2 regions of the Nocardioides eburneiflavus genome follow, and region 2 is predicted to be linked to the other one. Evidence: riboswitches for the same ligand, from Rfam matches in the RefSeq annotation. Region 2 holds a riboswitch; the other holds the start of a gene.
What was found. Region 2 has a riboswitch for S-adenosylmethionine ahead of EXE59_RS24305 (hypothetical protein). Riboswitches for the same ligand answer to the same signal wherever they lie in the genome.
Positions count from the first base shown of each region.

Region 1 (7,335 bases), on a different contig from region 2:
TGGCCGGACGTCCGATGCGGCCGTGGTCGCCGTTGATCCGGCCGACCAGGAGCTCGATCTCGTCACGGAGGATGCGGTACTGCTCGACGCGCTCGCGCGAGGGAGTGGCGACCTGGACGAACACTGCGTCCTCGACGTCGAGCTCTCCGTCGCGGACCAGCTCGCCGAAGGCGCGCAGGCGCGAGTGGATGCCCTTGGTGTAGTCGAGGCGGTCGACGCCGAGGAAGATCCGTCGCGGGTTGCCCAGCGCGTCGCGGATCTCGGCGGCGCGCTTCTCCACGCCCTCGGACCGGGCGAGCTCCTCGAACCCCGCGGTGTCGATCGAGATCGGGAACGCGGTCGCCTTCACCGGGCGGCCGTCGGGGAGGTAGATGGTGTCGCGGTGGGTCTTGTGGCCCACCCGGCTGCGCACGAGGCGTACGAAGTTGGCGGCCGCGCCGGGCAGCTGGAAGCCGATCAGGTCCGCGCCCAGCAGGCCCTCGAGGATCTGCCGGCGCCACGGCAGCTGGGAGAACAGCTCGGCCGGCGGGAACGGGATGTGGAGGTAGAAGCCGATGCGCAGGTCGGGGCGCTGGGTGCGCAGCATCTGGGGCACGAGCTGGAGCTGGTAGTCCTGGACCCAGACCGTCGCGCCCTCGGCGGCGACCTCCGCGGCCCGGTCCGCGAAGCGCTGGTTGACCGCGACGTAGGAGTCCCACCACTCCCGGTGGAACTCCGGCTTGGCGATCACGTCGTGATAGAGCGGCCAGAGCGTGCCGTTGGAGAAGCCCTCGTAGAACTCCTCCACCTCCTGCGCGCTCAGCGCCACCGGGACCAGCGAGAGCCCGTCCTCCACGAACGGCTCGAAGGCCTCGTCGTCCGCCGATCCCGGCCAGCCGATCCACGCCCCGTCATTGGCGCGCAGCACCGGCTCGAGGGCGGTCACCAGCCCGCCGGGGGAGGTGCGCCACGACGCGGAGCCGTCGGGCCCGATCACGCGGTCCACGGGCAGTCGGTTGGCCACGATGACGAGGTCTGCCTGCGGGGTGGGGCTCACGTCGCCACCCTATCGACGGCGGAGGACGCACATATCACCCCGGAGTGTCCCCCGCGCTGCTCGCAGGAGCGCCGCGGGTTTGTCCAGACGACTCGCCGGAGGCGAATGACATCGTTGTGGTTCGTCACCTAGACTGAGCGCAGTCCACCCGGCCACGGGTGGTCGTGGGGTCGAGGAGGAACAACACGCATGGACGCAGCGAAGCACATTCCGACCGAGCAGGAGACTGCTGCCGGGCTGAGCCAGCGCGACCGCGACATCCTCGAGTTCGAGCGTCACTGGTGGAAGTACGCGGGCGCCAAGGAGCAGGCCGTCCGCGAGAAGTTCGACATGTCCTCGACCCGCTACTACCAGGTCCTCAACGCCCTCATCGACCGCCCGGAGGCCCTCGAGGCCGACCCGCTCCTCGTCCGTCGCCTCCGGCGGCTCCGCGCGTCCCGCCAGCGGCAGCGCTCCGCCCGCCGCCTCGGCTTCGAGATCTGACAGCCGGACCCGATCCAGCGCGACCCGCCCACTCACGATTGGTCACCTTCCCCATGGCCTTCCTCTTGGACCTCTTCCCCAGTCCCGGCTGCTCGCCGCGCCGCCGACCTCGCGACGAGCGGGGCGTGGCGTTCCCGTCCCCGCTCGTGATGCTGTCGGTCCTCGCGGTCGCGATGGCCTCGATCACCTTCATCGCCACCCGCGACCAGGCGCCGACCGAGCGGCGGGTCGACACCGCGACGATCGCCAGCGCCGAGAAGTCGCCGTCCGTCGAGCCGGAGCCGACGCCGACCGAGACCGCCAAGCCCGAGCCCCGGGTCAAGCGCGGTGAGGTCTACGTCGAGGTCTACAACAACTCCGGGATCAAGGGCCTCGCGGCCGCCACGGCCGCCCGCGCCACCGGCGTCGGCTGGTCGGTCGTGGGCGAGGACAACTGGCAGGGCCTGATCCCGACCAGCACCGTCTACTTCCCGCCGCGGCTCAAGGCTGCCGGCAAGCAGCTCGCCCTCGACCTCGGCATCAAGCGCACGGCGCCCGCCGTGGGCGTGATGAAGCGCGATCGTCTCACCGTCATCCTCACGGCCGACGCCCCGCGCTGACCCGCCGAGCTGTTCCACCTCGGATGGCGGGACGGTGCGACGCCCGCGCGCGTCGCATGGTTGGGTGGAGTCCATGGAGTTCACCTCCGACGACGCGCGTGCCCACTACGACGCCGTACGCGACGTCCTCCACGGCGCGGTCGTCGGGCTCGACTTCGACGGCACGCTCTCGCCGGTGGTCGACGACCCGGAGGCCGCCCGCCTGCACCCCGGTGCGCCGGGCGCGTTGCTCGAGCTCGCCGAGGCGGTCCGCGCGGTCGCGGTGATCACCGGACGGCCGGCGCGCCAGGCCATTGCGATGGGCGACCTCGACGCGCTCGGCAACGCCATGCTCGACCGTGGGGCAGAGCTGTTCGTCTTCGGCCAGTACGGCAACGAGCGCTGGTCGGCCACGGAGCAGCGGATCCGGTCGCCGCGCCCACCGGCCGGCCTCGCGACCTTCGAGCGCGAGCTGCCCAGGGTGCTGCGCGGCGCGGGTGCGGCCGACGCCTACATCGAGGAGAAGGGGCTGGCCGTCGCGGTCCACACCCGCCGGATGGAGGACCCGGCCGGTGCCTTCGACCGGCTCGTCAAGCCCGTCGCCGCCCTGGCGGAGCGCCACCACCTCACGATCGAGCCCGGGCGCAACGTCATCGAGATCCGCTCGGGAGACATGCACAAGGGGCAGGCGGTGCGCACGTTCGTGGCCGAGCAGGAGGCCACGGCCGTCGTCTTCGGCGGTGACGACCTCGGCGACGTGGAGGCCTTCGAGGCCGTCCGCTCCCTGCGCGCCGGAGGGCTGCCCGGGCTCGTCGTCTGCTCGGCGTCGCACGAGCAGCCCGACCTCGTCGGCCTGGCCGACGTTGTCGTCGACGGTCCCGCCGGGGTTGTCGACCTGCTCGGCACGCTCGCGCGCCGCCGCTGACCGCACCCGCCCGCGCGTACCCCCGCCCGGTGCGACCACATCGTGGACTCGATGTGCGCATCGTGAGACGCCGCGCCTAGGCTGGGCGTGCTCATCACGAGGGACTGAGGGAACGGCCCGTAGAAGTCCCGGCAACCACCCGTGAGCCTCCTGTCCGGAATCGTCCGGCAGTCACGGGAGCAGGTGCCAAATCCGGCCCACGCGAGATCCGCGGGGGACAGATGAGAAGGAGGACTTCATGAGCACCCTGCTGGACGAGACCGCGAGCACGACGACCCCGCGCAAGGGCCTGCGGGAGGGCGCCTTCGGCAACGCCCGCGCCCTGGCCTGCCGCGAGTGCGGCCACGAGGTCGAGCTCGGCCCGTCGTACGCCTGTCCGGAGTGTTTCGGGCCACTGGAGGTGGCCTACGACTTCCCGACGGTGACGGCCGCGGAGATCGCCGCCGGTCCCCGCAACATCTGGCGCTACAAGGCGTTGCTGCCGGTGCCGACCGACATCGAGCAGAGCCCGAACACCGAGCCCGGCTTCACCCGGCTGCTCGAGGCGAAGAACCTCGCCCGTGAGCTGGGCATCGACAAGCTCTGGGTCAAGGACGACTCGACCAACCCCACCAACTCCTTCAAGGACCGCGTGGTCGCCTGCGCCCTGAGCGCCGCCCGCGAGCTCGACGCGAAGGTCTTCGCCTGCCCCTCCACCGGCAACCTGGCCAACGCCGTCGCCGCGGCCGGGGCCCGCGCCGGGATCCCCACGGTGGTGTTCATCCCGAGCAACCTGGAGACGCCGAAGAAGGTCAACTCGGCGGTGTTCACCGAGAAGCTCGTCGCGGTCGACGGCAACTACGACGACGTCAACAAGCTCGCCTCGGAGATCGCCGGCGAGGAGGAGGGCTGGGCGTTCGTCAACGTCAACGTGCGTCCCTTCTACGCCGAGGGCTCCAAGACCCTGGGCTACGAGATCGCCGAGCAGCTCGGCTGGCGCCTGCCCGACCAGATCGTCATCCCCGTCGCCTCGGGCTCCCAGCTGACCAAGGTCGACAAGGCGTTCCAGGAGCTCATCACGCTCGGCCTCGTCGAGGACAAGCCCTACCGGGTCTTCGGTGCCCAGGCGACCGGCTGCTCGCCGGTCTCGGTGGCCTACAAGGCAGAGACCGACGCGATCCGGCCGGTCAAGCCGGACACCATCGCCAAGAGCCTCGCGATCGGCAACCCCGCGGACGGCATCTACGTCCTCGACATCTGCCGCCGCACCGGAGGGGCGGTCGAGGACATCTCCGACGACGAGGTCCGCGACGCCATCGTGCTGCTGGCGCGCACCGAGGGCATCTTCACCGAGACCGCCGGTGGCACCACAGTCGGTGTGCTCAAGAAGCTCGTCGAGACCGGCCAGCTCGACACCTCCCTCGAGACCGTGGTCATCAACACCGGCCACGGCCTCAAGACCCTCGACTCGGTGTCCGACCGCGTCGGTCCCGCCGCCACCATCGCCCCGTCCTATGACGCCTTCGTGGCGTCAGGCATCCTCTGAGAGGGAAGATCCACACATGAGCGTCTCGGTCCGGATCCCGACCATCCTGCGCACCTACACCGGCGGCGAGTCCGAGGTGAGCGCCGAGGGCGACACCCTCGCCGCCGTCCTCGACGACCTCGACGCCAGCTACGCCGGCATCAAGGGCCGGATCCTCGACGAGGCCGGCCAGCTGCGACGGTTCGTCAACGTCTACGTCGGCAACGACGACGTGCGCTTCCTCGACGACCTCGCGACCGCCACGCCCGACGGTGTGCAGATCTCGGTGATCCCGGCGGTCGCCGGGGGCTGATCCGTCAGGGCGCGCGTACGTCGACCACGGCTGCGTTGCCGCACCCGTCGATGCGCAGCTCGGCCACGGCGCCGTCGCGCAGCAGGTCCTCGGTCTCGCGTGCCTCCTCCTGCGGGAGGAACCAGCTCTCGATGCCGCATCGGATCTGCCACGAGCGGTCGTCGCAGGCGAGGTAGGGGCCGTCCACGGGGCGTTCGCGCGACCACTCGGACGCCGTCCACACGCCGTCCGCCTCGACCAGGGTGACGTAGACGTCGCCGGACTCGCCGTCGTCCAGGGCGCCAAGCCCCGGCTCGACGAAGGACTGCGAGTCGTCGTGGCGCAGGCCGGGGTAGTCCAGGGCTACGTACGCCCCCCGGAACGGGTCGATCGGGTCGACGGGCGCGACCCGCACGAGGTAGGTGTCGCCCGCGAGCCGGGCGGAGAGCTGCGGGGCGACGCCCAGCCCGACGAGGACGAGCTGGCTCACGGCGATGACGCCGGTGGTCACGGTGCGGTTCATCGGTCGGTTCCCTTCGGGGATGCGGAGCCAGTGGCAGGGTCGGAGTCGAGCGCCGAGGCGAGCTCGCGGCGCGCGCGGTCGAACAGGAAGCCGGTGCCGAGGAACACGGTGCCGAGCACCACGAACAGCCAGGCGCCGGTGACGATCGGCGCGAAGACCGCGAAGCTCTGGAAGGTCGTGAAGACCACGAGCCCGACCATCGCCATCCAGGTGAGGGGCGGGTGGTCACGCACGGTGCCCAGGGCGACCAGCGCGACGGCGAGGACGACGTAGGCGAGGACCGAGACCGCCGCGTGGGCCCAGTCGCCGGCATCGATGTCGGAGGTGTCGGTCCCGGTCGTCCAGAGGCCGAGGAGGGTGGCGGCGACCAGCACGACGGCCGCGCCCAGCGGCTCGAGGATGCGCGTGCCGGGCCTGGTGAGGGCCGCGGCGACGGCGGCGGCAGCGGCGACGCCCAGCGCGCCGAGCAGCCAGCCCGACCAGGTGATCCCGTCGCCGCCGATGTCCGGCACGGCCGCGACGAACATCGCGAGGAGCGCCATGCCGCCGGCGACGGTGCGCCAGGTCCAGGCGAAGGCGTCGATCCACCGGTCGTGGAGCACGGCGAGCGCAGCGGCCAGGACCGACGCCGCGCCCATCAGCACCACCACGCTGAGTCCGTCCTGCGAGTCCCACATGGGCTGCATGAACCACCAGGCGACACCCGTGACGACGCCCACGGCGAACGGCATGTACGCCCGGGTCAGGTAGGCGTGCACGAGGGCGCCGGCGGCCCAGAGGCCGACCAGGCGGGGCTCGTACGCCGGCACCTGCAGCGACTGGGCGGCCTGGAACACGACGGCGCCGGCACCGAGGGCGGCGAGGAGGCGTACGGCTCCGACGAGCGGGGCGGACGCGCGGCGCGCGGCGAGCACCTCGCCGCCGACGAGGAACGCGAGCCACAGGGCCGCGATCGCGGCGAAGCGGGTGACGGGCGACAGCTGGTCGAGGTTGGCGGCGACGAGCCAGATGAGGCCGACGCCGACGAACCCGGCGCCGAGGTAGAGGAAGACGCGGCCGATGCTGGTGCGGGTGTGCTGCTCGGCGGGGTAGCGGGACGAGACGCGCGTCGAGATGCGGGTCGCCTGCTCGTCGCTGATGATGCCCTGCGAGGTCCAGTCGGCGAGCTCGGCACGCAACCAGTCGAGCTGGCGCGGGGTGACGGGGCGGGTGGCGAGGGACGTGCCCCGGGCAGAGGTGTCGGTCATCGCGGGGTCCCCTCGAGGTTGTCGGGGGAGCGCAGCGGAGGAGAACAACGTCGTGGGGTGCTCATGCTTCTAGCGTTCTCCTGCCGGGCCGGCTTGTCCTGAGTACATCGACCCATCTGTGCCGTGCCGTTGGGCCACGCGTCGCGCCCGGTTGCGCAGGCGTTCAGGTCGCTGTGGTCTACAGGTGGGGTGGCGAGCAAGCACCTGACCCGGGCCGGCGTCGCGCTGGCCGTCCTCGGCATCGTCGCGGGAGGCACGGCGTACGGCGCACACGAGCTGCTGCACCGCCAGGCCGCACAGGCGCGGCGCCGGATCGGCAAGCCGCTCGGCGAGGACCCCCCGCCAGCTGACCGGCACTGGAAGAAGAAGTACGGCGCGCCGGTCGACCTGCTCCTCCTCGGCGACTCCGTCGCGGCCGGGCTCGGGGCGGAGAAGCCGAAGCACACGCTGGGCGGGCGGCTCGCCCGCGGGATCGCCGTCGGCGCCGAGCGCTCGGTGCGGCTGCGGACGGCGGCGGTCGTCGGCTCCGAGAGCAGCGTGCTCGCCGCGCAGCTGGCCTCCCTGCCCCCGGCGTACCGCCCGGACGTGGCGGTGATCGTCGTCGGTGGCAACGACGTGACCCACCGGGTGCCCGTCGCGGAGTCCGTACGCCACCTCGCCGAGGCGATCGACCACCTGCGCGCGCGAGGGCGGAGGTGGTGGTCGGCACGTGCCCCGACCTCGGTGCGCTGCGCCCGGTGCCGCAGC
Region 1 covers NZ_SRRO01000002.1:8,979-16,313, reverse strand. The annotation lists gene EXE59_RS23500 (alpha,alpha-trehalose-phosphate synthase (UDP-forming)) at 1-1,036, opposite strand, end outside; gene napA (nucleoid-associated protein NapA) at 1,226-1,519, shown strand; gene EXE59_RS23490 (LytR C-terminal domain-containing protein) at 1,573-2,118, shown strand; gene otsB (trehalose-phosphatase) at 2,192-3,022, shown strand; SAM riboswitch class I at 3,111-3,250, shown strand; gene thrC (threonine synthase) at 3,261-4,547, shown strand; gene EXE59_RS23475 (MoaD/ThiS family protein) at 4,564-4,839, shown strand; gene EXE59_RS23470 (GDYXXLXY domain-containing protein) at 4,844-5,341, opposite strand; gene EXE59_RS23465 (DUF2157 domain-containing protein) at 5,338-6,588, opposite strand; gene EXE59_RS23460 (SGNH/GDSL hydrolase family protein) at 6,778-7,335, shown strand, end outside.
Region 1: another riboswitch for S-adenosylmethionine. It lies ahead of thrC (threonine synthase); the one in region 2 lies ahead of EXE59_RS24305 (hypothetical protein).

Region 2 (7,335 bases):
CAGCCGCTCGCCCGCCAGCACCGCGTGGAAGCCCAGCGCGGGGTCGAGCAGGTCATCGGGCGCGGCGCCTGTCATGTCGTAGACGTCGTAGGGCGGGTCGTAGCGCCAGGTCACCATGTCCTCGGCGTGGGCCCGGGTCAGCGGGACGATGCGGAGGGCGCCGGAGTCGACGGGATCGGGCACGACCGGCACCCTCTCACGACGCCAGTGGGCGGAGGCGGAAGACGAGGATGCCGAAGTAGGTGTCCATCCACTCCTGCTTGTGAGGGTAGCGGCGGCGCGCGTCCTCCGACAGCTGCGGCTCGGCGGCCGCCTCGACCCACAGCCCGGCTGCGCTGAAGGTGTTGAGCAGGTCGGAGACGGTGTAGGTCCGCTTGGTGAGCGTGACGTCCTCGTGCCACCGCGTGCGGTAGGTGTGGGCGGAGGAGGAGAAGTACTCCTCGGCGAGCGACGTGCCGTTCTGCTCGGCGCGCTCGGTGGCGTAGCGCAGGGGCTGCGTCCTGGTCAGCACGATGAACCCGTCGTCGGCGAGCATCGATCGCGCCGACCGCAGGGTCGCCACTGGGTCCGTGGCGTAGCCGAAGGACTGCAGGAGGAGGATCCGGTCGAAGGTGCGCCCGGCGAGCCCGGGCAGGGCGCCGAGGTCGTTGAGGTCGCCCTGCCCGAGCTCCAGCCCGCGTGGCCTCGCGTCGACGAATGCGCCGCTGCCGTCGACCCCGACAGAGCCGGCCGCTCCGTCCTCGACCAACTCGGCGAGCTTGGCGCCGTCCGCGAGCTCCGCCCACGCCCGGCCCGGATCCTCAGACTCCGGGCCGCTCACGCCGGGCTCCGGCGCACCACGCGCCGCCGCAGGGTGGGCGAGGCCACCACCTCGTAGCCCGCCTCGAGGAAGACCTGCAGCAACCCGACCGACGCCTCGTCCCAGATCACGGTCTTGCCCGGCGGCGGCTCGATGGGGTAGCCCTCGAGAACCCGGGCGCCGACCTGTCCCCCGTACGCGACGGTGGCCTGGGCGAGCTCGTAGGTCAGCCCGGCCTTGCGCCAGCCCGTCCGGACGACGAAGCACGTGACCGACCAGACGCCTTCGAGCTCGGGGTCCATCCGCATCCACGGCTGCTTGCGGCTCCAGATGCGGGGGTAGTTCTCCCGGGGCTCGACCGCGACCCAGCCGGCCGGCTCGCCGTCGACGTACCCGATGAGTCCCGAGGTCGGCCCCGCGGTGCCGCACGCCGTCTGCTCGAGCAACGCGGCGTCCCGCTGCTCCTGCGTGGTGTCGCGCCAGATCCAGCCGGGCACCTTCAACCCCTGGCAGCGGCACTTGTGCGCGCCGCTCGTGGCGAAGACGGCGTCGACGTCCTCGACCGTCGCCTGGTTGGCCGGGAGCCAGGTGAAGTCGGGCATGTCGCGACCCTAGTGGTGAGCGCCGACACCGCCGGGACAGAGCACGAGAGCCGCCCCGACCGGTGTCGGAGCGGCTCTCGCCAAGAGGGCTGTGCGCAGTGGAGCTGCGGGGAATCGAACCCCGGTCCTCGAGCGTCGATCCAGGTCTTCTCCGGGTGCAGTTCGTGCTGTCGCTTTTCTCGGCCTCGGTGCTCCCACGAACAGGTCACCGACAGGCCCAGTCAGGAAAGAGTCCCGGTCACTCCTCCTGACAGGAAGTGACCAGCAAGTCTCCTAGATGAGGCCTGGGTCCGGGACGGAGACGGGTGCCCGGTCAGACCCTTCGATCACTGCTCAGGCAGCGAGAGCGAAGTCGTTGCGATTGGTGTTGGCAACTATGGATTTCCAGCGGTCGTTTACGAGATGACGCTGGCTTCTCGACCCGCTTCCCCTGGAACTAACGTCCCAAGTCGAAACCGATCAGCCCCTCTTGTGTTGTCAAGCGAGCCCGTGATCCAGCAGGACTCGCGGCTCCAGCCTACTGGTCCCAACCGACGCCGGCGAACGCTATTCCTCGTCCGGGGTCGAGCCGGGCTCCGAGCTCGGGGCGCGACGCAGCGGCTCGGCGTGCCACTCGCCGTCGTCGAGTCGCCAGACCTGGCTGTCCGCGCCGGGCTCGAGGCCGCGCGGCAGCGGCGTGCGGTCGTAGTCGAGGCCGGCCGCGGACACCGCCTTGGAGTAGCGCGTCCACGCCGAGCGGTACGCGTGCTCGATCTCGGCCTTCTGCTCGGGCGTCGCGTCGCTCGGGGTGGCCATCAGCTCGGAGGGCGGCTCCGGCTCGGCCGGCCGGACCTCGCCGTCCGGCGTGATGGCGAACACCCGCTCGTTGGTCATCCGATGACCGGCCCGGACGAGCAGGGTCCCGTCGTCGCGCCAGCGGAACCGCACCGACCACCCGTGCCCCATCAGGTGGCCGTCGCGGTGGCCGGCGACCGCGGCGTCGGGGAGGAACAGGCCCCAGGTGGCGAAGTAGTCGGCGAACGCGGCCTGCTGGGCGGTCGGGCCGGACTCGTCGGCCACCTCGTCGGCGGCACTGTCGGCCGCCGCGTCCCCGGCCGGCACGGTCGACTCGTGCAGGCGTACGCGCGTGATGCGGTGGCCGTCGAGACCGACCACCTCGAGGGGGCGGTCCTCGACCATCACCCGGTCACCGAGCTCGGCCATCCGGGCGAGACGGTGCAGGACGTAGCCGGCGACCGTCTCGTAGGGCCCGTCGTCGAGCTCGACACCGGTCCGCTCGCCGAACTCCTCGATCGTCACGCCGGCGTCGACGGTCGTCGGGTCCGCGGAGGCGGCGACCGCGGCGTCGGTGTCGTACTCGTCGTGGATCTCGCCGACCAGCTGTTGCGGGGACCGGCGGCGATCTCCGCGGCCGTCACCGTCGGGAAGTCGTAGGCCACCTCCAGTGGCCCGAAACACTCCGGACAGGCGTACGACGGGCCGAGCTCGACCTCGTGGCCGCACTCGCGGCAGGCCAGGGCGCGGGCGTTGCCGAAGGCGCCCTCCCGCAGGCCCTTGCGCGGGGTCGTCGTGCTCGCGGTCTCGTCCAGCAGGGTGCTCATGAAGTCCTCCTTCTCATCTGTCCCCGCGGATCTCGCGTGGGCCGGATTTGGCACCTGCTCCCGTGACTGCCGGACGATTCCGGACAGGAGGCTCACGGGTGGTTGCCGGGACTTCTACGGGCCGTTCCCTCAGTCCCTCGTGATGAGCACGCCCAGCCTAGGCGCGGCGTCTCACGATGCGCACATCGAGTCCACGATGTGGTCGCACCGGGCGGGGGTACGCGCGGGCGGGTGCGGTCAGCGGCGGCGCGCGAGCGTGCCGAGCAGGTCGACAACCCCGGCGGGACCGTCGACGACAACGTCGGCCAGGCCGACGAGGTCGGGCTGCTCGTGCGACGCCGAGCAGACGACGAGCCCGGGCAGCCCTCCGGCGCGCAGGGAGCGGACGGCCTCGAAGGCCTCCACGTCGCCGAGGTCGTCACCGCCGAAGACGACGGCCGTGGCCTCCTGCTCGGCCACGAACGTGCGCACCGCCTGCCCCTTGTGCATGTCTCCCGAGCGGATCTCGATGACGTTGCGCCCGGGCTCGATCGTGAGGTGGTGGCGCTCCGCCAGGGCGGCGACGGGCTTGACGAGCCGGTCGAAGGCACCGGCCGGGTCCTCCATCCGGCGGGTGTGGACCGCGACGGCCAGCCCCTTCTCCTCGATGTAGGCGTCGGCCGCACCCGCGCCGCGCAGCACCCTGGGCAGCTCGCGCTCGAAGGTCGCGAGGCCGGCCGGTGGGCGCGGCGACCGGATCCGCTGCTCCGTGGCCGACCAGCGCTCGTTGCCGTACTGGCCGAAGACGAACAGCTCTGCCCCACGGTCGAGCATGGCGTTGCCGAGCGCGTCGAGGTCGCCCATCGCAATGGCCTGGCGCGCCGGCCGTCCGGTGATCACCGCGACCGCGCGGACCGCCTCGGCGAGCTCGAGCAACGCGCCCGGCGCACCGGGGTGCAGGCGGGCGGCCTCCGGGTCGTCGACCACCGGCGAGAGCGTGCCGTCGAAGTCGAGCCCGACGACCGCGCCGTGGAGGACGTCGCGTACGGCGTCGTAGTGGGCACGCGCGTCGTCGGAGGTGAACTCCATGGACTCCACCCAACCATGCGACGCGCGCGGGCGTCGCACCGTCCCGCCATCCGAGGTGGAACAGCTCGGCGGGTCAGCGCGGGGCGTCGGCCGTGAGGATGACGGTGAGACGATCGCGCTTCATCACGCCCACGGCGGGCGCCGTGCGCTTGATGCCGAGGTCGAGGGCGAGCTGCTTGCCGGCAGCCTTGAGCCGCGGCGGGAAGTAGACGGTGCTGGTCGGGATCAGGCCCTGCCAGTTGTCCTCGCCCACGACCGACCAGCCGACGCCGGTGGCGCGGGCGGCCGTGGCGGCCGCGAGGCCCTTGATCCCGGAGTTGTTGTAGACCTCGACGTAGACCTCACCGCGCTTGACCCGGGGCTCGGGCTTGGCGGTCTCGGTCGGCGTCGGCTCCGGCTCGACGGACGGCGACTTCTCGGCGCTGGCGATCGTCGCGGTGTCGACCCGCCGCTCGGTCGGCGCCTGGTCGCGGGTGGCGATGAAGGTGATCGAGGCCATCGCGACCGCGAGGACCGACAGCATCACGAGCGGGGACGGGAACGCCACGCCCCGCTCGTCGCGAGGTCGGCGGCGCGGCGAGCAGCCGGGACTGGGGAAGAGGTCCAAGAGGAAGGCCATGGGGAAGGTGACCAATCGTGAGTGGGCGGGTCGCGCTGGATCGGGTCCGGCTGTCAGATCTCGAAGCCGAGGCGGCGGGCGGAGCGCTGCCGCTGGCGGGACGCGCGGAGCCGCCGGAGGCGACGGACGAGGAGCGGGTCGGCCTCGAGGGCCTCCGGGCGGTCGATGAGGGCGTTGAGGACCTGGTAGTAGCGGGTCGAGGACATGTCGAACTTCTCGCGGACGGCCTGCTCCTTGGCGCCCGCGTACTTCCACCAGTGACGCTCGAACTCGAGGATGTCGCGGTCGCGCTGGCTCAGCCCGGCAGCAGTCTCCTGCTCGGTCGGAATGTGCTTCGCTGCGTCCATGCGTGTTGTTCCTCCTCGACCCCACGACCACCCGTGGCCGGGTGGACTGCGCTCAGTCTAGGTGACGAACCACAACGATGTCATTCGCCTCCGGCGAGTCGTCTGGACAAACCCGCGGCGCTCCTGCGAGCAGCGCGGGGGACACTCCGGGGTGATATGTGCGTCCTCCGCCGTCGATAGGGTGGCGACGTGAGCCCCACCCCGCAGGCAGACCTCGTCATCGTGGCCAACCGACTGCCCGTGGACCGCGTGATCGGGCCCGACGGCTCCGCGTCGTGGCGCACCTCCCCCGGCGGGCTGGTGACCGCCCTCGAGCCGGTGCTGCGCGCCAATGACGGGGCGTGGATCGGCTGGCCGGGATCGGCGGACGACGAGGCCTTCGAGCCGTTCGTGGAGGACGGGCTCTCGCTGGTCCCGGTGGCGCTGAGCGCGCAGGAGGTGGAGGAGTTCTACGAGGGCTTCTCCAACGGCACGCTCTGGCCGCTCTATCACGACGTGATCGCCAAGCCGGAGTTCCACCGGGAGTGGTGGGACTCCTACGTCGCGGTCAACCAGCGCTTCGCGGACCGGGCCGCGGAGGTCGCCGCCGAGGGCGCGACGGTCTGGGTCCAGGACTACCAGCTCCAGCTCGTGCCCCAGATGCTGCGCACCCAGCGCCCCGACCTGCGCATCGGCTTCTACCTCCACATCCCGTTCCCGCCGGCCGAGCTGTTCTCCCAGCTGCCGTGGCGCCGGCAGATCCTCGAGGGCCTGCTGGGCGCGGACCTGATCGGCTTCCAGCTGCCCGGCGCGGCCGCCAACTTCGTACGCCTCGTGCGCAGCCGGGTGGGCCACAAGACCCACCGCGACACCATCTACCTCCCCGACGGCCGCCCGGTGAAGGCGACCGCGTTCCCGATCTCGATCGACACCGCGGGGTTCGAGGAGCTCGCCCGGTCCGAGGGCGTGGAGAAGCGCGCCGCCGAGATCCGCGACGCGCTGGGCAACCCGCGACGGATCTTCCTCGGCGTCGACCGCCTCGACTACACCAAGGGCATCCACTCGCGCCTGCGCGCCTTCGGCGAGCTGGTCCGCGACGGAGAGCTCGACGTCGAGGACGCAGTGTTCGTCCAGGTCGCCACTCCCTCGCGCGAGCGCGTCGAGCAGTACCGCATCCTCCGTGACGAGATCGAGCTCCTGGTCGGCCGGATCAACGGCGACCACGGCCGCATCGGACGTCCGGCCATCTCCTACATGCACTCCTCCTACCCCCGCGAGGAGATGGCCGCCCTCTACCGAGCGGCCGACGTGATGGTCGTGACGCCGTTCCGGGACGGGATGAACCTCGTCGCCAAGGAGTACGTCGCCTGTCGCTTCGAGGACGACGGCGCGCTCGTGCTCTCGGAGTTCGCCGGCGCGGCGCAGGAGCTGCGCCAGGCCTGGCTGGTCAACCCCTACGACATCGACGGCATGAAGTCCGCACTCCTCGAGGCCTTCGCCGCCGACGGCAAGGAGACCGCGCGGCGGATGCGGGCGATGCGCAAGACGGTCGTCGCCAACGACGTGTCCAAGTGGGCCGCCGACTTCCTCGACGAGCTCGAGGCCCTGCCCGAGCACCACGACAAGACCGTGCGCCAGTCGCGGGCCCGCTGACCCGAGGCGAGCCTACGCCCGCTCGCTGGTGCCGGCGACCGCCCCGTGGGTGGCGTGCTGCGCCGTCATGATCGCCTCGATGTCCGTGACCAGTCCCGGACCGAGCCGGCGCCAGGACGGGTCGTAGCCGTACGTCTGCGCGAGGCCGACGGCCGACCGCGTGCCGTCGAGGAGGTCGATGTCACCCGGGGCGATGAGGCCGGGGTGGACCACGCCGACGGCCTCGGAGACCTTGAGCAGGTCGCGGCGCAGCGACCGGACGTAGTTGGCGGCCCGCACGCTCTTGAGGCTGACGTCGAGCCCGCGGGTGTAGCGAGGGTTCTGGGTGGCCAATCCGACCGGGCAGTGGTCGGTGTGGCACTTCTGCGCCTGGATGCAGCCGATGGCCATCATCGCCTCGCGGCCGACGTTGACCATGTCGGCACCGAGCGCGAACGCCACGATCGCGTTCTCCGGGATGCCGAGCTTGCCGGCGCCGATGAACACGACGTCGTCGGTCAGGCCGGCCGCCGCGAACCGGCGGTAGACCTCGGCGAACCCGATGCGGAAGGGATAGGCGACCGAGTCGGCGAAGATCATCGGCGCGGCACCGGTGCCGCCCTCGCCGCCGTCGATGTTGACGAAGTCGACGCCGCGTCCGTCGCGTGACATCTCCTCGGCCAGCTCG
Region 2 covers NZ_SRRO01000001.1:16,722-24,056, forward strand. The annotation lists gene EXE59_RS00100 (GNAT family N-acetyltransferase) at 1-183, opposite strand, end outside; gene EXE59_RS00105 (class I SAM-dependent methyltransferase) at 197-820, opposite strand; gene EXE59_RS00110 (GNAT family N-acetyltransferase) at 817-1,401, opposite strand; RNA gene ssrA (transfer-messenger RNA) at 1,498-1,868, opposite strand; gene EXE59_RS24300 (HlyC/CorC family transporter associated domain-containing protein) at 1,948-2,700, opposite strand; gene EXE59_RS24305 (hypothetical protein) at 2,697-3,002, opposite strand; SAM riboswitch class I at 3,013-3,151, opposite strand; gene otsB (trehalose-phosphatase) at 3,240-4,070, opposite strand; gene EXE59_RS00130 (LytR C-terminal domain-containing protein) at 4,144-4,689, opposite strand; gene napA (nucleoid-associated protein NapA) at 4,743-5,036, opposite strand; gene EXE59_RS00140 (alpha,alpha-trehalose-phosphate synthase (UDP-forming)) at 5,226-6,668, shown strand; gene EXE59_RS00145 (FMN-binding glutamate synthase family protein) at 6,681-7,335, opposite strand, start outside.